DNA from 3 places in the Sporomusa sp. 246TCP1 genome. Region 1 is predicted to be linked to each of the others. Evidence: riboswitches for the same ligand, from Rfam matches in the RefSeq annotation. Region 1 holds a riboswitch; each other region holds the start of a gene.
The links. A riboswitch is a leader RNA that binds a small molecule or an ion and turns the genes downstream of it on or off. The one in region 1 is predicted to bind molybdenum cofactor.
Positions count from the first base shown of each region.

Region 1 (8,168 bases):
GGGTATGCTTTGGTATATACGGAATCGGCGAACCGCTTGCATAATAATCATCAGTTACAACTCTGCCATTGCAATATGAATAAGACAGCAAGAGATTCCACCATGGGCGAATAGCGTAGGTAGCATCAAGCTCCATTCCTTTGCTGGTTATCTTACCAATCTGGACATATGTCTTAGGATCGGTGTCAAGACCAAAAGTCATATTACCACGGTTGATGCGGTAAGTTGACAACGTAACACTAGCCCGGTTGCTCATGTCGACCTTAACGCCGCCCTCAACCTGATCACCGCTTTCCGGGGTAAAATAGAAGGTTTGACCAGCGTCGTTAGTTTTTGGACTCTGCGGTTCATAGTAAGTAGAGCGACCGACAAACCAGGTAACCCCCGGCGAGGCTTCATAAGTGAACCCCAACCGCGAACTATGGCCTGAAATTTCGGGGTTCTGTTTGCTACTTAACTTTTGGCGGGTCCAACTGCCCCCGGCGGTAAACTTAACTTTTGGGGAAAGTTCTACAATATCCGAGATATAAGTTCCTAAACGCTTCTCATTCACAGCGGAATTAGTATTACTCTTTTGAACATAGGGAGTGGGATAATCTTGGTCTTCTAACAAGGAAATAGACCCATACCCTGAACATGATTTAGACCAGGGATTATTCCAAGTACTGTACGCCCAGGTGTAGCCTACTGTTAAATCATGCTTTAAACCCCAAGCATCAAATTTACCGTTGGCATTTGTATCCCAGGATTTTGTATCGGACTCCCGCACGCCTTGTGTCCAGCCTACTGTTTGGGTAAGGTTAGTACGATTTACCGTTCTTGTACCCATTATCCGATCACGATAGGTTGACCGATCGCTGTAACCAATGGCGGAGTGAATCGTCCAGTCATCATTTAACTTGTAATCCACCCGCGCCTGAATGGTCCGGGCGATAAATTCAAATTTCCTGTATTTTGTATAATTTGCATCATAGGGAAGTAGCCAATAATATGTTGCCTTATTGTGAATTCCCGGCACAAAGCCGATGTCACCCGGATCCGCTCCGGTATGATGATGATAGCCCGCTTCGAAAGTGTATGTTAGGTCTTGCCTTGGCTGCCCTTGCACAATAAAGTCGCCGTCAAAGCGTTTATACCTAGTATCCCCCCATCTAAAATCCCCATAATCGGCATTTTGAATAATGGTGCGCGACAGCCACTTTTTGTCCTTAGTCAGCGGAATGGACATATCAATATCTATCGACCGGCCTTTCCAGGAAAGAAGATCAGTACCAATAGTATAAGACTCATAAGGCAGTGGCTTTTTGGTGACAAAGTTAATCAGCCCCCCTGGCGAGCCGTCTCCATATAGCACCCCCGACGGTCCTTTAAGAACTTCGATACGATCCAGATTGCCTGTCCATCTGGACATTACCGAGTACCTATCCGATAAGCCATTCACATAAAATGGAGCATTAAACCCGGAGCCAAAACCACGGATGGCATAGCGGTTTGAAGTATCCCAATAATCAAGGGAATCCAACCCCATAGCCACCCCAGCGATATTAGAAAGCGCCTGATCAATAGTCGTCACATGCTGCTCTTGCATGACTTTTTGCCCCACGCTGGCGATTGACTGCGGCAAATCCTTATTTTCCACATCGGATTTGCTGCCGGCGTAGCTGTGAGTTATCACGTAATCTTTGACGCCTTCAGCATCTTCCTGCTGCCCAATGGTCAGCTTTTGCTTCTCCTTATCCGCCTTAACTTCCACCTCAGCAATCGGTACGTTCCCATTCTGAGTTGCTTTGTCCGTTACGACCGGGTTATTTCCGGCTTTGGTCTCTGATTTTTGTTCAGATGCTTGTCCTTGTTCCTGATTTGATTGTTGCTCCGCCGCAACAGCCTGGTTTCCTTCTGCTTGCACGGAATCGCTGTTCTCCTCTGCAAGAGCCATTCCTGGCAGCCAGCAGGACATAGCAAGCGCCAGCGCCATGGCCCCTACCCGCTTTCGCATTATCTTTTTTGTCTTGTTCATCCCTCTCCACCATCTCCTATTATTTTTAGCCCGGACTAAGATGCCTCAGGCTTTTTAATTTATTGTCTACCTTACTTTTTTTACATAAACAAATACCCTTTTTTCAATTTCCCGGGCCACGGTTTTGGCCAATTCACCACCCATCGCCGCAATAGTGGCTGCGGCTTCCGGCACTTCGCCTTTCGTACGTTCAAACTCAAACGCGATATAATAGCCGCCGGGCTTAACCAAGGGGAGACATGACTCCACCAATTTGCTCAAATGAAAAGAAAGTCCGCGCGACAAGGCAACCTGATATTGTCCCTGGTGTTCCGGCATAGTTGCCGCATCCTCAACCCGGCAATGAATTGTTGTAACTTCGCTAAGCTTAAGTTGATCGATAACTTCCTGTCGAAAAGACAGCCGGCTATCTGAGGCGTCAAGCATGCAAAGCTTTATATCCGGTCGCAGTATTTTCAGCGGTATGCCGGGAAATCCCGCCCCGGAAGCAATATCAATAACCTTACCGCCGATAGGAAAGACCAACGGATCATAGCAGGAAAGACAATCAATAATGGTCCTTATTGTTATGTCGGCATCCCGAATATACTCCCGGGCTTTTAACATCTCGTAGTAACAATTTAAGTCTTCCAATTGTTTGCCGCTGAGTATTATGTTATTTTTTGCCGACATCGTAGTCAATTCCGCACTTAAAGTCATATATTTCATTCTCCCTCTGTTAATTTTTCAGCCGCAATTTTTTCGTTATTAATTTATAACCTTGTCCAGGTGATGCAATTAAAAAGTAATTGGATACATTTACAGCTCCACCATAATAATTAATCTGTAAGATTATCAGTGTCCGCAAAAACAAATCCGCGGCAAATTGAACATCGCGGCCAACCCGGCTACAGTTACACCGAAATAAATCACCGGTTTTCCTTGCTGAAGTTCATGATACGTGTCGTTAACCAGCACACTGCCGGTGCTGAGCACGATATCTGCCCAGCGGGCATGCTCCGCATTCAAGGCCGCATCGTAGATTCGCGTGCCGCATCGAATTTGGCCGATATTGTCCGGATTAAGATCACTTGCCCGTAGTTCAAATCCGGCCTCGTTCAAAGACTGGATCATGGCCGGCTGAAAACCGATAAAAGCGATTTTGGGGTTGCCATATTTTTCGCGAATATATTCCGGCAGTTTTTGGGCACATTGCGCAGGTTCTGCATCTTTGCAATGAATTGTCGCTTCCACCTGGTTTAAGCTGCGCATTAGGGCATTTAATGTCGCTACAAAAATCGCCCGGCGAAAATTCGTATCCAGTTTCAGATTTAGTACATTACCCAGCGTCCCTTCCCAGCGTCCCGGCTGATCGGTAAACGCCTGGCCGATTCCCTCGCCCAGACGCGATTCCAGCATAACTTCTTTCCCGTTAAGTAAAGGATAATCATCACGGTCAGGTTTACCGATCGCTTCTTCCGGGGTAAGGTCCCGCGCCGAAACAATTAAAACTTTTTCTTGTTCGCTCCAGCCGTTTTCCGCTGCAATCTTAGCAAGCCGCACTTGGGCCGTTTCCAATAATGACATTTGTTGCCATCTCCCTTTAGTTTATGGTAGTAAAACTTTTCTTTATATCATTTCGCTGTAATTATGATTTTCGAACGCAGTGGCTTCCAAAATGAACTATCGCCATCCGGAGCTACAAAAATTATCTGAATATTTACACCGGCTTTATCCCTTTTTTACATAGACAAATGTACGTTTTTCAAGTTCTTGCGTCACAGTTTTAACTAATTGTCCGCCCCCGGCGGCAACTTTTGCGGCTGCATCCGGCACTTCTTTGCGGCGCTCGACCTCAAACTGAATATAATGACCGTCCGGCTTGACCAATTGCAGACATAACTCAACCAATTTGCTGAGCGAAAAGGAAAGGCCACGCGATACGGCAACCTGATATTGTTCACGATGCTCTGGCATAAGTATGGCTTCCTCAACCGGAGCATGAACCAGTGTAACGTCAGATAACTTCAGTTGATCGACAACTTCCCGCCAAAATTCCAGCCGATAATCTGAGGCATCAAGCAAACAAAGCTTACTATCCGGCCGCAATATTTTTAGCGGTATGCCGGGAAATCCAGGTCCGGCAGCCACATCAATAACCCGGCAACCAACCGGAAACATCGTAACATCATAACAGGAAAGACAATCAATCATTGTACCTACCGTTATTTCGGCGTTTCGGATATAATCTCTGTCCCTCAGCATTTCATAGTAACAAGTCAATTTTTCTAACTGTTTATCACTAAGCTTAATGTTGTATTCTTCGGCCATAGTAGCCAATGCCGCATTAAAATCCATTGGTTCATTCCTCCTATCGCTAAATAAGACAATAGCCGGACCAACATGTGCCCTTTTGCGCACATGTTAGCCCGATATTCTTGTTCTTATAATGAATATGTATACTTACTACTCCGGTCAGGCAGGCATTCGGCCAAATTTCGTAAGCGCCGGACAAGTTCTTGTTGCTCCTCGACCGTTTCAACATAATTGCACAGACAAGACCGGGGATATTCGGCCGGTGTTGATCTCACCTTTTTTATATAAACAAGCGCCTGGCTGTTATCCTGATTGGTAAGCTGCACAGATTTGGTCTTGGCTAATTCTCCACCTAACATGACGATACGCGCGGCGGCTGCCGCGACTTGCTCCTGATAATTTTCACTTTTGAAGGCAATATAATAACCGCCGGGACAAACCAAGGGCAAACATAACTCCAGCAGAACAGTAAGCGAAGAGGGGATGCCACGTGAGAGTGCGACCTGGTATTGTTCCCGGTGTTCCCGGCATTGACCGGCATCCTCGGCCCAGGCATGAACCACCGTAACGCCCAGCAATCCCAGCCGGTCAACCACCTCCCGCAAAAGCGGCAACCGCTTGTTCGACCAATCAAGCAAGCAGATCTCGACATCAGGCCGCAATATTTTTAGCAACAGACCAGGAAACCCCGTTCCCGTTCCCACATCGACAATCCGGCAGCCAACAGGGAAGACCGCCGGATCATAACACGCAAGACAATCAATAATAATCCCGATAGTTGTGTCTGCGTTTTGAATGTAACCTCTGGCCTGCAAAATTTCATAGTAACAAGTCAACTCCTCCAATTGCTTATCACTAAGTTTGATATTATATTTCACAGCCATCGCAGCTAATTTTGCGCGAAAATCCATTTATTCCAGTCCTCCCATTGGCCTGCTTTGATAAACACTGACCGTCATTCCAACGTTTTGGTCTAATACATAAAGAAATTGCCATAAGCCATAAGGAATGGCGTGGCAATTTCAGAATTAAATAATGCAATATACACATAACCATACAATAGATGTTCTTGCACTTATCTCTAAAATTACATTCCTTTCCAAATGGGAGGTAAAGTAGTTTCCCGCTATACCCATTGGCTAGTTGCCATTCTTTTCAGTTTAGGCAATTTAGCTCGGAATTTTATATTCAATATATTTAATCTTACTTTGGGATTGTCATCATTTTTTGCTATTGCTTAATTACCCTAACTACAATCATGAAATCTGATCTAAGTCAAGCCGGGCGTTCAAACGAACGCCGGTTTGGCTTAAACCAAAAAACTATACGTAGATCTTAACCGACAACTTTAAATCCAAGTCCCTCTACCGTCTTTACATACTCAGCACGATCTGCGGAACCAGTTATAACCGCTTCCTTGTTTCCTAAATCAACAGTTACACCTGTAACTCCAGACAGATCTTTAAGTGCTTTTTCTACCTTGCCTTTACACATACCGCATGACATGCCTTCAATTTTTAAGACTGTTTGACTCATTTTCTCACCCCCTTTCCATTCTGTAAAATTTAGATATAACAAGTAGTTATTGCTAAGCTTTTTTATAAAACCATACCATTTTTGGTAAACAGCATTTTACATTATATTTTAGCAACATTAAATATAACAAAAACTAATAAAAATATACAAAGTTTTTGCTTATGTGTATTTACATTTGTTTGTTTTTATTAAATAATATACTTAAATGTATTTAATTGCAATTAGGTATTTTTATGTAAGCTAGTAATATAAAAATACCTATTAAAAAAGGAGTGTAAACAATGACGACAAAACTTCGTTACGATTATGCCCCGTAACTTCTATTCAAGTTTTCCTTGTCCAACATTTATAGTTCTAATTTGAAAGGATATTATGATTCGTCCACATAAAGAACGTCGCATTGAACAATTACCACCTGTTACCCTTTACAAGCCTGCAGGAATTCCCTGTTGCAAACAAGATGAAATTACCTTAAAAATTGAAGAAATGGAAGCCATTCGCTTAGCAGATATTGAACTACTTGATCAATTAGCTGCTGCTGAACGCATGGAAGTATCCCGCTCTACCTTTAATCGTATTGTTAATGCGGCGCACCAAAAAATAGCAGCTGCATTATGGCGGGGCCAGGCATTGCGTGTTGACGGCGGCACTTTTCGAATTGCTCACAAATGCCAAACTGACCTACGCTATTTTACCTGCCAAACCTGCGGCCACAAGTGGACATTACCGCATTGCACCAGACAACGTTGTTGTGAGAAACATTGCTGTGAGGTAACATGTCCTGCGTGTCATGCTTTAATTGTTATACATCAAGATGAATAAAAATTTTTGCGCTAATTATGAAATATATCTCACGCAATTATTTCAAAATCAATGATAAATGGTAGTTATATTGAAAAAGTATCCATTAGAAAAGGAGTGTAAACAATTATGACAAAACCTCAACGATTATGCCCCGTAACTTCTACTCAAATTGCCCTTGTCCAACGATTGCTCGGCGGTAAATGGAAGCTAGTGATATTATGGCGATTAAGCGAAGGAATAAAACGATTCGGTGTCCTGCAAAAACAACTGCCTAATATTTCGCAGCCAATCCTGACCCACCAACTGCGAGAGCTTGAGCGGGATAAACTAATACATCGTGAAGTATATAATGAACTCCCTCTGAGAGTTGAATATTCATTAACCAGCATTGGCAAAAATATTGTACCAGTATTAGTAAGCGTTTTTAGCTGGATAAACAACTACAATACAAGCATACAAGCTTTAGCTGATGAATTAGCCGCTGGTAAAGATTCTGCTCCAATAATACAGAGCTGCCACTGTGGTGACTATTGCATTTGCGGCGATAAATGCGATTGTGACAGCACGGAGAAATAACTGGATAAACAAAGACCTTCCAGTTTTTCACCAAGCTGGAAGGCCTTTGTCTAAAAAAGTGGACTAATCGAATTTGTTTATACAATCAGCTGATGTTCACAGAGATCAACACAAATGAAAACAAACATCAACCTTTCTTTTCTTTACTCAAAAATACGTATTAAATTAGTAAACAAGTCTTTACTTTGTTGAATTTTTTCTTCCCCGCCAAGAACGCATACATAATTCTGCTTCATACACTCCGAAACTAGCGGTGCCAGTTGTCTAACCTGTTGCGGAGTAATATTAAGGATCTGCTGCCGCTCCTGTTCTAAGTCCTGCTGAGTAATATGCTGCAAATAGTTTTCAACTGCCCGCGTTCCCTTCATCGAGGCAGTCAACGGACTATCCAAATCACTAATTGTGCCAATAATATATTTAGTCATTTCCCGGTCACTTACTGTGAATGATTCTAAAAAGCCGGCAGCTTCATCATAAACAGCTACAGTATCTTGTAAATTAGGATCGCGATAAGAACCAAACACCATATTACCGTTGCGTTCAAAGCGGGCAAAAGCGCCATATGCACCACCCTGTACCCTAATTCGATTCCACAGATACCCATAGCGCATAATTGTTTCTACTACTTTTAGACCACCATGATATTCAAAGCCAAGCCGACGGAAATTATAGCCTTTAGCAACATATTGTACCTTAGACGAAGTCATTAAACCTTCATTTTTGGCGGCAAAACAGAACTCATAAGTGCCTGGAAGAGATTTGGCTTGTTTAAGCTGTCCGGCCAATATCGGTAAATTTTTAATAATTTCTGCATAATCACCCGAATCAGCAGTTATACTCAGTAACAGACCTTGCTTGGTAAATAGTAAGTCGGCAACCTGCTGTAAATTAAACTGAATATTTTCAAATTCCTGTTCAAAGTTTTCTTCCAGCTTTGTAA
Region 1 covers NZ_CM170492.1:5,677,783-5,685,950, reverse strand. Annotated here, with positions in the region: gene AC1ECB_RS26900 (TonB-dependent siderophore receptor) at 1-2,017, opposite strand, end outside; gene AC1ECB_RS26895 (16S rRNA (guanine(527)-N(7))-methyltransferase RsmG) at 2,084-2,716, opposite strand; gene AC1ECB_RS26890 (Rossmann-like domain-containing protein) at 2,852-3,583, opposite strand; gene AC1ECB_RS26885 (16S rRNA (guanine(527)-N(7))-methyltransferase RsmG) at 3,728-4,354, opposite strand; gene AC1ECB_RS26880 (16S rRNA (guanine(527)-N(7))-methyltransferase RsmG) at 4,441-5,223, opposite strand; molybdenum cofactor riboswitch at 5,389-5,504, opposite strand; gene AC1ECB_RS26875 (heavy-metal-associated domain-containing protein) at 5,648-5,848, opposite strand; gene AC1ECB_RS26870 (DUF134 domain-containing protein) at 6,221-6,670, shown strand; gene AC1ECB_RS26865 (winged helix-turn-helix transcriptional regulator) at 6,779-7,228, shown strand; gene AC1ECB_RS26860 (insulinase family protein) at 7,372-8,168, opposite strand, start outside.

Region 2 (8,168 bases), 1.4 Mb from region 1:
TGCTGGCAGTCGTGCCTTGGCCTTCGGCGTGAGAAGCATTATTGCCAGCTGTTGTGTTGTACCCCTCGGCATGCGAGGCATTACCGCTGGCGGCAGTGCTAAGGCCTTCGGCGTGGGAATAATTGCCGCTGGCCACTGTTGTATTGCCTTCGGCGTGAGCCCCTAGACCGTTATCGTTATCCACTCCCGCTGTTGTGCCAATTCCCTCGGCATGAGATCCCCGCGCCAAGGCCTTGGTAATTTTTGTTCGATCAGCCGTATCATAAGTTCCTTCGGCATGGGAGGAGTTTCCGCTAGCTACAGTATAATCGCCTTCGACATGGGAAGCATAACCGGCGGCTGTTGTTTGGTAACCTTCTGCATGTGAAGCTTCGCCGCTCGCTGTTGTGGTGTTTCCCTCAGCATGGGAGGCTGCGCCGCCGGCAGTTGAGACTAGGCCCTCGGCATGAGCGCCCTCACCATGGTTTTCATCGATTCCCGCGGTCGTGGCCAACCCCTCGGCATGTGATCCTCTGGACAAAGCACGGGTACCGATAACAGGTGCACCGGCTCGTGGCAATGAGGTAGAGCCTTCGGCGTGAGAGCCGGAACCGCTGGCCAAGGCGTTCAGTCCTTCGGCATGGGCAGCCTGACCTCCGGCTGTTGTTTCTGCTCCTTCAGCATGGGCGGCATTGCCGCTGGCCGTCGTGAACCAGCCTTCTGCGTGGGCCGCCGTATTATTGGCTGTTGAGCTATATCCTTCCGCATGAGACCAGTAGCCACTGGCTGCGGTACTTTCCCCTTCGGCATGGGCAGCCAACCCTCCCGTTGTTGTTCCTGATCCTTCGGCATGGGAAGCACAGCCACTGGCCGTCGTAGCCCAGCCTTCGGCATGAGCCGCGTTGCCTTCCGTTTCGTTTACGCCGGCCACTGTAACACACCCCTCGGCATGAGAGGCAAAGCTGTTTGCAGTTGTGTTAAAACCTTCTGTGTGTGCAAAAGAGCCATTCCGGAGCATGGGAATGTATGTTGAAGTTGACAATTTTAATCCCTCCTAAGTAGTGTCTACTTCAATATATGTTACATAATCTTGGGATGACACTGGCTGTAGCTTTTGGTTTATCTACTGCTTTTGGATCAAGTGCAATTACTCGTTAACAAGAAAGTCCACAACCATATTCTACCTTTCCCGCTCCAGTCGCTAACCCTGAAATTCAATTATTTTTGCATAACAAATCCCGTTGTGCATTTTTTAGATCTTCTGCAACCATCATACTCACAAGGTTTTCGAAGCTTGTCTCCGATGTCCAGTCTAAGTTCGCTCTTGCTTTGGCCGGATCACCTAGTAAAAGATATACTTCATTTGGTCTAAAATAGCGAGGGTCTATATGGACAAGTTCCTTGCCGCTAGCCGGCTCTATTCCCTTCTCTTCCAAACCGGTGCCACGCCATACAATAGTAATGCCGGCATTTTTAAACGCTAACTCTACGAATTCTCGTACCGAATGAGCCTTGCCTGTGGCAATAACATAATCCTCCGGCTGCTCTTGCTGAAGCATCAGCCACATAGCTTTTACATAGTCACCGGCATAGCCCCAGTCTCGTTTGGCATCAAGATTTCCAAGATATAAGCTTTCTTGTGAGCCAAGCTTAATGCGTGCTGCTGCCCTGGTGATTTTACGGGTTACAAAGGACTCGCCGCGGATAGGGGACTCATGATTAAATAAAATACCATTACATGCGTATATCCCGTAAGCTTCCCGATAATTAACTGTTATCCAGTAACTGTATATTTTAGCTGCGGCATATAGACTACGAGGATAAAAAGGTGTCGTCTCCTTTTGCGGCGTTACTTGCACCTTGCCAAATAACTCACTAGTGGATGCTTGAAAAAAACGGGTTTTTGCTGTCAATCCGAGGATTCGGATGGCCTCAAGTAGTCTTAAGGTGCCGATAGCATCAGCATTAGCTATATCTTCTGGTGTTTCAGATGAAACTTGTACGTGACTTTGCGCAGCTAGGTTGTAAATTTCATCAGGTTGAACTTGTTGAATGATACGAATTAAATTTATAGAATCGGTGAGATTACCATAATGAAGAGAAAAACGAATATCAGTATCGTTAATGCCGTTATATACGTGATTAGTCCGATCTGTGCTAAATTGAGAGCTTCTGCGTTTTATTCCATGCACATAATATCCTTTATCTAACAGAAGCTTAGCTAAGTAAGCTCCATCCTGGCCAGTGATACCGGTAATTAACGCAACCTTTTGCACAAAATACCTCCTTTCTTTTTTACTCGACAGGAGTAACTTCATACTTTGCTGATAGCACTGTTCTTACTCGCTCCAATTACTAACTTTGAAACCGTTTCTCTTGCATAATAAATCCCGCTCGGCATTTTTTAGATCTTCAGTAACCATCATACTTACAAGCTTTTCGAAGCTGGTTTCCGATGTCCAGCCTAATTTTTCTTTTGCTTTGGTCGGATCACCTAGTAAAAGATTCACTTCGGCTGGTCTAAAATAGCGAGGGTCTATATGGACAAGTTCCTTGCCGCTAGCCGGATCGATTCCTTTTTCTTCTAATCCGGTGCCACGCCATACAATAGTAATGCCGGCATTTTTAAACGCTAACTCTACAAACTCTCGTACCGAATGAGACTTGCCTGTGGCAATAACATAATCCTCCGGCTGCTCTTGTTGAAGCATCAGCCACATAGCTTTTACATAGTCACCGGCATAGCCCCAGTCTCGCTTGGCATCAAGATTACCAAGATATAAGCTTTCTTGTGAGCCAAGTTTAATGCGTGCTGCTGCCTTGGTGATTTTACGGGTTACAAAGGACTCGCCGCGGATAGGGGATTCATGATTAAATAAAATACCATTACATGCGTATATCCCGTGAGCTTCCCGATAGTTTACTGTTATCCAGTAAGCGTAAATTTTAGCGACGGCATATGGACTACGCGGATAAAAAGGGGTCGTCTCTTTTTGGGGTGTTTCTTGTACCTTCCCAAATAACTCACTAGTGGATGCTTGATATATCCGGGTCTTTGTTGTTAATCCGAGGATTCGAATGGCCTCGAGTAGCCTTAAAGTTCCAACAGCATCGGCATTAGCTGTATATTCCGGAGTTTCAAATGAAACTTGGACGTGACTTTGCGCAGCCAGGTTGTAAATTTCATCAGGTTGAACTTGTTGAATGATACGAATTAAATTTGTAGAGTCGGTAAGATCACCATAGTGGAGAAAAAAACGAATATCATTTTCGTGAATGTCTTTATATAAATGATCAATCCGATCAGTATTAGACTGAGAGCTTCTGCGTTTTATTCCATGTACATAATATCCTTTAGTTAACAAAAACTCAGCCAGGTAAGCTCCATCCTGCCCAGTGATTCCGGTAATCAACGCAACCTTTTGCACAAAATACCTCCCTTCTTTTTCTAGGAGTAGGACTAATACGGCCGCATTAGTAATAAAGTCATTACTCCACTAAAAGTAATTTCATTTATACTATATGATTTAGGCTAAGTGAGTGTTACATAGCAAGAGAGCGTATAAAGATAACAACTGAATTACATAAACATAATGCCAAAAGCCCCACGCTATCCGGGGCTTTTGGCATTATGTTTATTTACCATTGTTACATATCGATCTAGGTATGAATACTATAAAATGTATAGTTGCCCCAATGTTGATGATGGAGGATGTTTAGTAGTGAAAGATTATTCATTGTATAGTGGCGAGCGCCAAACTGGCGTAACACTTGATGAAATTAGGTATGACCATTTAGCAAGATATATTTTTGCTGGTGAAACAATTAGAAAAATTAAAAAGAGAAGTTTATCAATTTTAGATGTATTTACAGGGACAGGATATGGTGCTTTTCATTTAGGGAATAGCTTAAAAGGCACAGTGGTTGTTTATGGTATAGACGGTTCTAGAGAGGCAATTGATTTCGCAAATGAGCATTATATTCTACCTAATATTTTTTTTTGCTACAAATTATTTCCGTTTGTTCTTCCTACTCAAGCGTATGATGCGATTACATGCTTTGAATCATTAGAACACGTAGAGGATGACGATAGTTTACTAGAGGAAATAATTAAAAGTATCAAGCCAAGCGGCTTGTTATTTATATCGACTCCTAATGAAGCAATTCAATCACTTGACAAAAATCCTAACAAATTTCATATCAGGCATTATCTTCATAAGCATGCAATAGAGAAAATCACTCAAAAAGGGATGGATTTATTATCATGGTATGGACAAAATGTTTATACATTTGTAGATGGATATACTCAGGGAACACTACTTTCAAATCAAGAGATGGATTTGAAAAAAGATGTAGAAGGGCAATTTACTATTTATCTATTTCAAAAGATATCTAAAAAATTTGCGGGAAGAAGAGTTATTTCTACTGCCGGTATGCCAATAAGAGGTAGCGAATCAGTAAGATGCACTTGCAGTTATTTAAATAAGGATAGGTGAAAAAAGAAAACAAACACTACAGCAGTAACTAAATAATAGCTACCAGCATACTATACATTGAATAAACCCCTATATGGATAGCTAAGCTGAAGGAGGGAATATAAAATGGGATTTGGTTTTGGCGGTTGTGGTAGCCATGGCCGTGGTGGAAGTTCGTGGGTTGTGATCATCATCATCATAATTTTACTGTTATGCTGCTGCGGTGATGACGATAGTTTAAGCTGTTAAGCCTATATTTAATTAAGTCAATACTTACAAATAAAAGCTGTCGCACTAAGTAACTTAGTGTGGCAGCTTTTTCTTTGGCGAATTGTCAAGCTATTAATGATATCCTGGCGTTATTTTGGACTAGAATTCAAAATATTTGTATTTATTTTCACATAATATGCAGGAATTTTAAAAATTATATTGAATATTTACAAAAAGAATATAAATAAAAATAATATAATCAATATAAAAAATATATATATAGAAAAATAATATAACAAATATAAATAAAATATATGGAAATGCGGATACCTCCGAGTTGTCTTATCTAAACTTGCAAGAGCATGATTTGATGACCGCAGGGGTAGTGGGAAACTGTTACGCCTCCCGTTGGTAAAGGAGTGTTATTGTAATTTCCAGGAGCAACCCTACCTTTATGTCTATCCTGTAAAGTTATACTTTATAAACGTATACAAGCAGGTGGCAGTAGTGGTATTTTTCACTATGCGTGGAGAATATTCCTGGATAATTACTTAATAGTTAGGCTCCTTGCTGCGGGTGGTTTTTGTTTGCCTATTTTACCTACTGTCTATAGGAGCCTTATGGAAGGTCAAATCTCTTTCAAAGTTCGAATAACTTGCTTTATCTCACTAGGGCACTTGTACACTCTAGGAGATATGCAATTATTATATAAATTTTAAGGAGAGTGATATCTATAATGGAAATGATTTCCATTACTGTCGATGGTCAGACAGTGCAAACATGTAAGGGGTCCACGATTTTAGAAGCTTCGCGTGAAGCGGGTGTTACCATTCCAACTTTATGTCATCTCGCCGATTTAACTCCGGAAGGGTCATGCCGGGTATGTGTTGTTGAAGTTGAAGGCGCACGGGGATTAGTTACGGCCTGTACTTATCCTGTAGCCGAAGGAATGATTGTGCGCACTAATACTCCTGCTATTCGTGAAGCGAGAAAAAGTGTCATCGAACTGATGCTGGCAAATCATCCCCAAGAATGTCTTTCCTGCCAGCGTAATCTGGATTGTGAATTGCAAGCTTTAGCAAGCGCATTTGGTGTTAGACAAATTAAAGCTGAAGGCGAACGACGCCAATTTGCCATTGATGACAGCAACCCTTTCATCATTAGGGACAGCAATAAGTGTATCCTGTGTGGACGCTGTGTACGTGTTTGTAAGGAAATGCAGTGTTGTAACACGTTAGAGTGGACTGAACGTGGTTTTAATACCAAGGTAGCGCCAGCTTTTGATACCGATATGATTGACTCTTCCAATTGTGTATTTTGCGGCACTTGCGTATCTGCTTGCCCAGTAGGTGCTTTAACAGAAAAGCCAATGAACGGCGTAGGGAAGCCGGATAAAAAGGTTAAAACAACCTGTCCTTTCTGCGGCGTTGGTTGCAATTATGATCTAAATGTCAAAGACGGTAAATTAATTGGCGTGACTTCCAACCTGACAAGTGTGGTCAATGGACGACTAACCTGTGTAAAAGGACGTTTTGGAACCGATTATGTTCATAGTCCTGAGCGTTTGACCACACCGTTAATAAAGAAAAATGGCGAATTCGTGGAAGCATCCTGGGAGGAAGCGCTTGATTTAATTTCTACTAAATTTAAGGAAATAAAAAATACGTATGGCAGCGATGCGCTGGCGGCTGTCAGTTCAGCCCGGTGTGTAAATGAAGAAAACTATATCATGCAAAAGTTTATGCGCGCAGTTATTGGTACGAACAATGTTGATCATTGCGCCCGTATCTGCCACGCTCCTACTGTGGCCGGTCTGGCAGCTTCATTTGGTTCTGGCGCAATGACCAACTCTATTAATGAAGCGCCTCAATGTAAAGTGATATTTTTGATCGGCGGTAATCCTACAGAAGCTCACCCGGTGATTGGCGCTAAAATACGTCAAGCTCTGCGTAACGGTGCTACATTGATTGTTGCCGACCCACGCAGGATCGAACTGGCAGGTAAAGCCCATGTGTGGATGCAACTAAGGCCAGGTACGGATATAGCTCTTATTAATGGCATGATGCGTATTATTCTCAAAGCTGGTTGGCATGATCAGAATTTTATTAATTCTTGTACAACTGATTTTGATAAAATGGCAGATGTCCTTGAGAAATATACCCCGGAATATGTGGAAGATATAACTGGTGTGCCGAAGCATTTACTGATGGAGGCAGCCAAAATTTATGCAACTGCTGAACGGGCATCCATATTCTATACACTTGGTATTACCGAACATATTTGTGGTACTGATAACGTTATGAGCTTGGCTAACTTAGCCATGTTAACTGGCAATGTGGGTAAACTTTATTCAGGTGTAAACCCGATGCGTGGACAGAATAATGTACAGGGTTCTTGTGATATGGGGGCTTTACCTAATGTTTATTCCGGTTATCAGTCCGTCACAAATGCAGCAGTACGGGAAAAATTTGAAAAAGCATGGGGTGTAAAATTGTCAGATAAAGTCGGTCTGATGATGCCTGATATGTTTGATGCCTCTATTGCTGGTAAACTGAAAGCTATGTATGTTATGGGGGAAGACCCGATACGGTCGGATGGCGATGCCCACCATGTACGAAAAGGTTTTGAGCATCTTGAATTTCTGGTAGTGCAAAACATTTTTATGACTGAGACGGGAAAATTGGCTGATGTCATACTTCCAGCAGCTTCTTTTGCTGAAAAAGATGGCTCATTCACCAACTGTGAACGCCGTGTGCAGCGAGTTCGCCAAGCAATTGAGCCTATCGGCAACAGTCGCCCTGACTGGCAAATTATAAGAGACTTGTCAAACAAAATGGGATATCCGATGTCCTACAGCCACCCCAGTGAAATTATGGATGAAATGGCTTCATTAAGTCCGATGTTCGCCGGTCTGTCCTTTGAGCGTATTGATGAGAACGGATTGCAATGGCCAGTACCGGATAAAGAACATCCGGGCAGTCAGTATCTCCATGTCGATGGCAAATTTGCCTGTGGGAAAGGTGTGTTTAAAGCTATCGAACATCAGCCGCCTGCTGAATTGCCAGATGCTGAATATCCTTTCATGCTTACTACGGGACGTATTCTTTATCATTATTGTTTAACTACGGCTGGTTATTCCAAACATCTGACAGAATACCGCCCTGAAGAACGTGCTATGATTCATCCTGATGATGCGAAACGTCTAAATATTGCTGATCAGGATTTTATCACAGTCACATCGCGCAGAGGTACAGTACAAGCTAGAGCTTGGGTAACTACTGACGTATTGCCTGGTGGAATCTGGATGTCTTTCCATTACCACGCATGTCCTACTAATGAGGTCACCATGGGTTGCGGTGATAAAGTTACAAAAACTTATGAATATAAAGTATGTGCGGTAAAAGTTGAAAAAACTGCAGTGTAATAATACAGTTAAGCCCCAGCGTGGGATATGATCCTCTTATAATAAAGCGAAACTAGTAGCAAAATCTCGCCGGTATCATA
Region 2 covers NZ_CM170492.1:4,300,816-4,308,983, reverse strand. Annotated here, with positions in the region: gene AC1ECB_RS20380 (peptidase G2 autoproteolytic cleavage domain-containing protein) at 1-1,021, opposite strand, end outside; gene gmd (GDP-mannose 4,6-dehydratase) at 1,194-2,255, opposite strand; gene gmd (GDP-mannose 4,6-dehydratase) at 2,319-3,407, opposite strand; gene AC1ECB_RS20365 (class I SAM-dependent methyltransferase) at 3,702-4,475, shown strand; molybdenum cofactor riboswitch at 4,983-5,101, shown strand; gene fdhF (formate dehydrogenase subunit alpha) at 5,401-8,088, shown strand.
Region 2: it holds a riboswitch for molybdenum cofactor, as region 1 does, so the genes downstream of both, fdhF (formate dehydrogenase subunit alpha) here and AC1ECB_RS26880 (16S rRNA (guanine(527)-N(7))-methyltransferase RsmG) in region 1, are expected to answer to the same signal.

Region 3 (8,168 bases), 2.3 Mb from region 1:
CGGTGGGCAACAACAATAACGGTTTTGCCCTCGAACAACTTTTCAAGTTGCTTTTGCAGCAGTGATTCTGTCAGCGCGTCCAGGGCTGATGTTGGTTCATCAAGCAGAATAACCTGCGGATTGCGTAATATTGTCCGGGCAATGGACAACCGTTGCCTCTCGCCGCCGGAAAGTTTTATTCCCCGGTCACCCACAATGGTATCGTAGCCCTCAGGCAGACTTTCAATAAAATCATAAATTTGGGCTATTTTACACGCTGCTTTTATTTGTTCTTCGGTAACTGCCGGGTCAACATAGGTTAGATTATCGCGGATTGAACAGCTCCACAAAAAAGCATCCTGGGATACTACACCGATTGCTTTTCATAAATCATTAAGCCGATATTCGCCGATATTTTTACCATCTATCAATATTTCGCCTTCAGCCGGGTCGTAAAACCGCATGAGCAAATCCAGTAAAGTGCTTTTTCCGCCGCCGGTCGGACCGACAATTCCCAGCATTTTCCTTTTATTACTTCAAAAGAAATATTTTGCACTTCTTCGTCTATTTGAATAACAGAAAGAAACGTTTCGAGGATTCCGTTGTCAATTTTTTCCAATGGAATGACTTGGGGAACATCGGTTATTTTTTCGGGCAGTTCAAGAACCTTTGCAATTCGTTCGATTGTGGCTTAATCGCATTATAACGCCGGTAGGCATTTCAAAAAATTTGCATATTCGTATAAAGTTGCGAAGTATAAACATTAAACATAACCAAAGAACCAATAGAGAGTTGATCATTGAACACTTGCCAGGCAACGAAAGTTAACACCAAGCCAACGCAAAGCGATTGTTCAAATCTGCTTGATAGATTTAAACACCAAATGGCACCAATATGGTGTCTGCTTTTCCGATGATCTTTTATCCATTGGTTCAGGTAGTCCCGTTCTCTTTGTTCTTGTCCATACACTTGTACCGTTTTCATCCAGCTTATTACTTGGTAAAGTAAATATCCGCTTTGGTTAATAGTTGAATTAGCTGCTTCGATTCTTGCTGGAGTTTTGCCTGCAGAGTCTTTGAAGCAATAATCAAAACCAATATCACAATTAATAAAATTACCGTTAATTTCCAATTTGAAGCTAGCATAACACCCAAGGTACCGATAAGCATAACTCCACCAGACACCATATTCACCAAAGTACTTTGCATCTTCGAAAGACCGGGTAAATCGGTCCACAAGGTCGCCCAAATTAAACTCGTTGATTGTTATGGGAGAAATCCTAGTGATTTTTTCGAACATTTGCAGACGGAGAAAATCAGTAAATTTATAACCGATATCTTCGGTCATTCTATCGCCGACTGAAGTCAGGAGCGCGGCTAATACCGGCAGCAGCACTAAAGGCGATAATTGCCCAGAAAAGAGTAGCTATCTGTTTTTGTGGGATTGCCTCATCAATAACAATTTTTAATATCCAGGCAAAACCTAAATTAACCATGATTCCTATAAACATAACAACCGCACTGCCTAAAAGCAACGGTAATTTGTGCAATATAAAGCCGGAAATACCAAAATATTCATTTTTTGTTTACTAAAAGATATATAATTGCTCCACTATTTATATTTCGACTAAATCGTTTTTGATCAATTCATCTTTAAAGTGGCGAAGAGATATATTTACTAGTTCTGAAGAAGATCTATTAATTTTTCGGGAAATATTTATAATTATTTCTTCTTCATTATTAACTGATAACAATTCATCCCAAAATATTTGCCCAGTTTTATTGATGTTAAAGCATGTTCCATTTCGAGTATCTAACAGCATCATATCACCATATAACCGGGAAACTTTTATTTCTTTTCGCAATTTAAACATGCATAGCCCTCGCTTCCGAATTTGCTGAATTTAAATTAAAATGATTAGATATACTTTTTAACCATAATTCGGTCATGCAACAACATATAAGGCCGGTAGCCGCCTTTGCGATTAAATGTTTATTAGTGAACATTTCTGAAAGTTTTTGACAATCGATAATTCCAAAAGCTGATAAAAATGAATTATCCAATAATAAGGAAGCAATTTGTTTTGAGTTTTTTATTACATACTCTTCATCCATTGCGTTTTGCAATTGTCGATGGTTTCGGGAAATAATTTCTTTGGGTAACAAGCCTATGAAGGCATATCGTAAAACTGGTTTTTCTATCCATTGACCGCCGACAGGCATTAGACGGTAACACAACGGCAACGCCAAAGAAAATTCCATCATTTCCCGACTTGCAAAAATATGAAACATATTCATCCTATGAGACTCAAAAAGATGCGATTCCAAAACCGCATGTGTTTCATTATCAAAGCATCGGTAAAAAAAATTGGTGGGATCTGTCGGTGGTTTTACTGATTTATAATAATATTGAATTGATTTCTTTGCAGAATCAGTTAAATAATTTTCATACCATAACATCCGGGGAAATATGTTTTGACAACACTTCGGTTGATCTGCACAGAAAACAGTACCCATTTTTTCACGGGTAAAAATAATAGCTTCCCGCATGGATAATGTTTTTAATAACGCTCGGAAGCTGATTTGCTTAAATTCCGATTTTCTCATACTAAAAAAGGCGTCGCTCAGACTTCCGTCAGATAAAATATTGATATTATTAGAAAGGCATAGATCTCTTGTTATTTCAAACAACCTATAAAAACTATGATTGTACGGCAATTGAAATTCCCAGTCTGTTTTCAAATATAAACTGGATTCAATTAAGAAAGTTGCATCAATTTCATGCAAAGGAACATTTAGATGATTGGTTACAATGCGTGCGTAATAAGATTCATCAGCGGATTTAATATTAGGAAAAGACCAATGATATGCAGATACATTTACGCCTGCTTCCTTGAGCATATAAAGAGCAACTGATGAATCTATCCCGCCGCTTAATAAAACGCCGATATTTTTGCCTAATGAACCAATTCGTCTTTTTAAAGTATCATGTAATATTTGACGGGTTTGATCGGCATAATCAGATATAGCGGATTTTTTCACTATATTGGTTACAGTTAGCTTGTCAATTCTGATATGATTTATTTTCCCGGCTTTAAAAATTAAAAGATGCCCTGCCGGTAAGCGGTAAATATCCATAAAATGAGATTTATCCGGTAATACCGATTCTCCCAAACACGTTAATAATAAGGAAGCTCTATCCACCTGTTGCAAAGCCGACTTTGAGTCATCTAATAATTTTAGTGGATTGGTAGACCAAATTAATTTATGACCTATCATCCTATAATACAAGGAGGTTTTACATAATAAACTTTTATATAAATACTGTGTTCCCATACTCCGCATTCCCATTACATAGGCTCCATCTATATCTTTTAGACAAGAGTAACCTACGTTTTGAAACAATTGTTTCAACTCAATTGCTGCTTTTTTTTTGTCTTTATTAATTAGTAAATGAACAAGAGATTTTGTTTGGTTTGTATAACTAGACCAAATCATTCCCTTTACTTGTAAATCAAGAGTCGGAGTAGTGGAAATAACATCATATTCATTGTAAATATCTTCATAATAATTCATTTTTTCACCTCTCGGGAATCCGGTATACTTCCGTAAATTTGGTTTTTGCCGGTAGTACGTCATTAATTGGTAAACAACATAATTCAACCCAAGCATGGAATTCGAAGCGCAGCGAAGCGTTCATTGTCGCTTTTCGGGCAATTATAACTTGTGATTGAAGCCCTAAGTATCTTAAAGACGCGCAAATCGCGATAGATCGTTCTAGGCATAAGGCTTCTTTATGAATTAGATTAATGAAAACTTGAGTCCAAGAGACAATAGTTCTTGCAAACAAATGCTCTTGAATTTCATTAGAAAAATTATATTTCCTGTAAGGTTGTATTTTTTTTAAAAAATTAATGGCCTCGGTAGCGCCTTTCTTTTTGTAAAGGCGCAATAAGTAGAGAGTAGTGAAAAGAATTCTGGTTTTTAGAATAAAATTGATAGCCGGTACATCAATAATTGTGGATTGACCGGTAATTAATAATTGTGCATATTTCATGTCAACCACCTCATTTCAAAAATACAGGGTATTAAAGCCACAACTGATTAAAATAGCGCACTTTTTACCAACCCCATTTGCCCGAAGAGAACCTACGGGACGAATTGATTATGGCACATGCTGCCGGAGATTACTGGTAGCATGTGCCGTGCGATGCAGACTCTAGTAAAATAGTTTGACGAAAACTCTCTTTATAAAGGCTGAGCGTCACCGTAGGGACAGTTGTGGGGATTTGGACATGGATATTGCTGACAATCTTTATTGCATTGTGAAGAAGTGTAGTAACCACTCCCGTCTACATTATCACTGTCCCCGTCTCCACCAACTAACTCTTCCATCTTACCGACTTTAGTAATTTCAGGTTCTTCAAACAACAGCTTTGTCACATTATTCCCTCCCTTCATAGATTTTTTGGTAACACTGCTTATCGCAGAATTATCCTAATTTTATAAGTAGTAAGAAAAATTGTAACTTGTGAACTGTAGTGGTTTCTACAACTAGTTATTATGCGGTCTAAAATCTTCTAAAAACTTGTATATATTAAGCTACTAATAATTTGATACAACTATTGATTTGCAACAATAACAGATTTAACCCAACATAACAAAATCAATTATGCTATTGAACATGTTTATATTTGTTTGTGTTTACAACAAATAATACATTAAAAGGTAATTTGTTACAAGTAGGTATTTTTATATAACCTACTAATACAAAAGTACCTAGGAATATAAGTTCAAGTATAAGTTTTCTATCACGCACGTAACGATACGATTTCTATTAAGCGATTTATTGATCCACTTGCGGCTCTTATTTTTATATGAGATTTTATGTTAAGATATGAGAGTCGCGGAGGCTTTATAATACAAGGGGTGTCAAGTACAAAACCCGGCACAGGTGACCCCGTGCCCCGTACCCCGCACCCCGTACCCCGTACCCCCGGCTTTTGCCGGAAAAAGCGTTCCGCAGGAGAAAAGCCGGGCGGTATTCCGTTAAAAAATCCGTACTGTTTGAGCGTAAGTGAGTTTACGGATTTTAGGAATATCGCCCGGCTTTTCAGCTTTTAGACGCTTAGGGCCTAGACCTTTTGTTTTTTGGGATAATGCCAAAAGTAAAACGTCTCGCCATTATGCATGCACATCTTTATGCCAAGTAGGTATTTTTATATTAGTATGTTACATAAAAATACCTACTTGTAATAAAATTACAAAATAATATAAAATAAGCTAAGAAAAACAAAAATAATTGAAGTCAAAGTAAAAATAAGTCATATGATATTTGTTTAAATACAGTAAATTTAGCAACATAACTGTTTATTGTCAAATCCGTTTTTCGGGTGACAATTATAAAAAAGTTGTAGGGAGGTGAAAACAATGAGCCAGTCTGATCAAACAGTATTAAAAATTGAGGGCATGTCGTGCGGCATGTGTAAAGGTAAAGTGGAAAGAGCACTTCAAGGAATGCCTGGAGTTACAAGTGCGAGTGTTGATTTGGGGAAAAAAGAAGCAATTATAACCGGCTCTGCAAGTCATGCAGAGTATGTTAAAACAGTGGAAGATCTAGGGTTTAAGGTAGTTGGTTAACGAATACCTTTCTCAACAACAGCAGAGCATACAATATTGAATTATTCCAAATGCCACAAATCCAGCAGCTAGCAAATGTTGAAGTTCTTTTGATGTTGAATGGAATAGTAGACTCCGAGCCAATATTACCTCACTCTACAAGAATGGTAGTTGGCCTATGGGCATAATTGGAAACGGTTATGCCTCCCGTTTGGAAAGGAGCGCAATTTAGCGGACAAGTGCAAGCTTTATGTCTGTTTGTTCCCCTATGCACTAATTCGAAAAGATTGCCAAGCCGTTTCCGATGGTGACTGGCAATCTTTTTCGTTTTTGTCTAGTGGTAGACAAAAGGGTTATAGTGAGAACAATGCCGGTGTAGAGCGCTAAAAAAATTTGAAGAAGGAGGAGCGAGAAAAGATGAAAAAGAAAAAGCGAATGCGGGGTGGCGTTTTGACTTTGGCTGTTGTTTTGTCCTGCTGCATGTCGGGCATAGCAGTGGCGGAAGAGGCTGTCAAAACTGTGCCAGCGGAAGAAACTCAGACTGCCGCTGCCGGACAACAATCAGATCAGGCCCAAGAACAAGAGCAAGCGACTGACCAACAGGCTGCGCGCAAAGCCGATAATCAAACCACCGTAGCAAATAGTGCGCCGCAGACTGCGAATGTTCCGATAGCTGAGGTGGAGGTCAAGGCGAAAAAGGACAAGAAAAAACTGACTATAGGCCAGCAGCCCGATGCTGAAGGAGTCAATGAGTACCCTGTAACCAAAAGCTCCTCTGGCAGTAAGTCGGATGTAGAGAATAAGGATTTACCGCAGTCAATTACCGTTGTGGGACAAAAGATTCTAGAAGAGCAGCGGCCGACCACACTTGATGAGGTGTTGACTAATATCTCCGGAGTATTTGCAACCCGAAAGCAACCACAATATTGGGGTGGCAATTTGTATACCATCCGAGGCTTTGGGGGAAGTGCGTTTGACTCCGCCCTCTATGTAAATGGGTTATGGGACACTAGTTCTACCGTTGCTGGATGGACTGGGAACATTGACCGAATTGAGGTGCTCAAGGGACCTGCTGCGGTACTTTACGGAAATGGTTCGCCGGGCGGACTGATTAACATGATTACCAAAAAGCCGCTGCCTTTTTATAAATTTACCATCGGTACCGATTTTCGTTCATGGGGCGGTAAGTCACAGGACATCGATATGTCTCTGCCGCTGACGGAAGATAAAAAATGGCTGTCTCGAACTATTATTCAAAACGCTGACTATCGTTCTTTCCAGCGGGATGTAAAATTTAAGCGCTTTGACGGCAGTTTTGTTGTGCAGGGCCAGCCACGTGACGATACCACTTATACCTTCGAATTGGGTTATCATTATCACGACGGGCTAAACTACGGCGATGCCGGCAGTCTGCCGGCTACGGGAACCATCAGGGATCCGATCGGCTTGATACCTTATAATATGAACTATAACTGCCCGACTAACAAAACCAAATACATTGGACGTAGTGTTTCGGGTCAGATCGAGCACAAGTTCAATGATATCTGGACTCTTCGCTCGGCTTTGAGCTATAGCAAACGGTCGACTTTATCCAATTATCAGAGCAGTGGTACTGTAAATATTAATAATCTTACTATTGAGCAATATTGGGTATGTAAAGAGTGGTCAGATAATACCAAAGCATGGGATACTACTCTTAATGGGAAGTTTAAAGCTTTGGGGCTTAAGCACGACCTGACTTTAGGCTATACCTGGGCTAAATATACCGATATAGTACCTTATTGCTATTGGGATTATAATATGCCGGACATGTCCCTACTTAACCCTGTTTGGAGTACTCCGGTAAGAGATGAAAAATATAGTTGGCATAAGACCAGTCCCAGTATTGAGTATCGCAATGGCGGTTATCTATCGGATATATTGGAGATTTCACCCAAGCTTAAGCTGGCAGCCGGGATAAGTTATACCAGGCAAAAATGGAGTTACAATAGTAACCCCAACAACACCGGCTACAGCCGTAGATTGGGAGTAACCTATGATGCAGCGCCGGGGGTTACCTGGTTCACCGGATATTCAACTACCTATAACCCAGTAAGTCCCAAAGATAATGGCGTCAAAACTTTCTACTTTAAGCCGGAAACCGGGAATCAGATTGAGGGTGGTCTAAAGGTAGACCTGAGTAATCGCGCCAGTATTACGTTTTCAGCTTACCACATCAAACGCCAGAATATGGTTTATTGTATACCCGACACAGAGCCAGAAGAATATGTCCAGATCGGTGAATATGGCAGCAAAGGCTATGATTTGGATGCTTCTTACGTTATCCGTCCCGGCTGGAATGTTTTGCTGGCTTTCTCTCATTGTGATGCTCGTGTATACAAGGATGATTATTACTTATCTGGAAATGTATTTCCAATGGTTCCGCTTAATTCTTATAAATTATGGACTACCTATGAGTTTTTGGATGGGCCGCATAAAGGCTTGGGCTTTGGCGGCGGCCTGACATATGTTGGCCGGCGTATGCTGCATTTAAACAATAGTAAGTACGGATCGATTGACGGTTATACCGTA
Region 3 covers NZ_CM170492.1:3,329,559-3,337,726, reverse strand. Annotated here, with positions in the region: partial or broken gene AC1ECB_RS15870 (ABC transporter ATP-binding protein) at 1-500, opposite strand, end outside; gene AC1ECB_RS15865 (ABC transporter transmembrane domain-containing protein) at 700-1,326, opposite strand; gene AC1ECB_RS15860 (hypothetical protein) at 1,328-1,489, opposite strand; gene AC1ECB_RS15855 (hypothetical protein) at 1,595-1,852, opposite strand; gene AC1ECB_RS15850 (asparagine synthase-related protein) at 1,845-3,554, opposite strand; gene AC1ECB_RS15845 (lasso peptide biosynthesis protein) at 3,559-4,035, opposite strand; gene AC1ECB_RS15840 (hypothetical protein) at 4,227-4,421, opposite strand; gene AC1ECB_RS15835 (heavy-metal-associated domain-containing protein) at 5,409-5,618, shown strand; molybdenum cofactor riboswitch at 5,719-5,835, shown strand; gene AC1ECB_RS15830 (TonB-dependent siderophore receptor) at 6,015-8,168, shown strand, end outside.
Region 3: it holds a riboswitch for molybdenum cofactor, as region 1 does, so the genes downstream of both, AC1ECB_RS15830 (TonB-dependent siderophore receptor) here and AC1ECB_RS26880 (16S rRNA (guanine(527)-N(7))-methyltransferase RsmG) in region 1, are expected to answer to the same signal.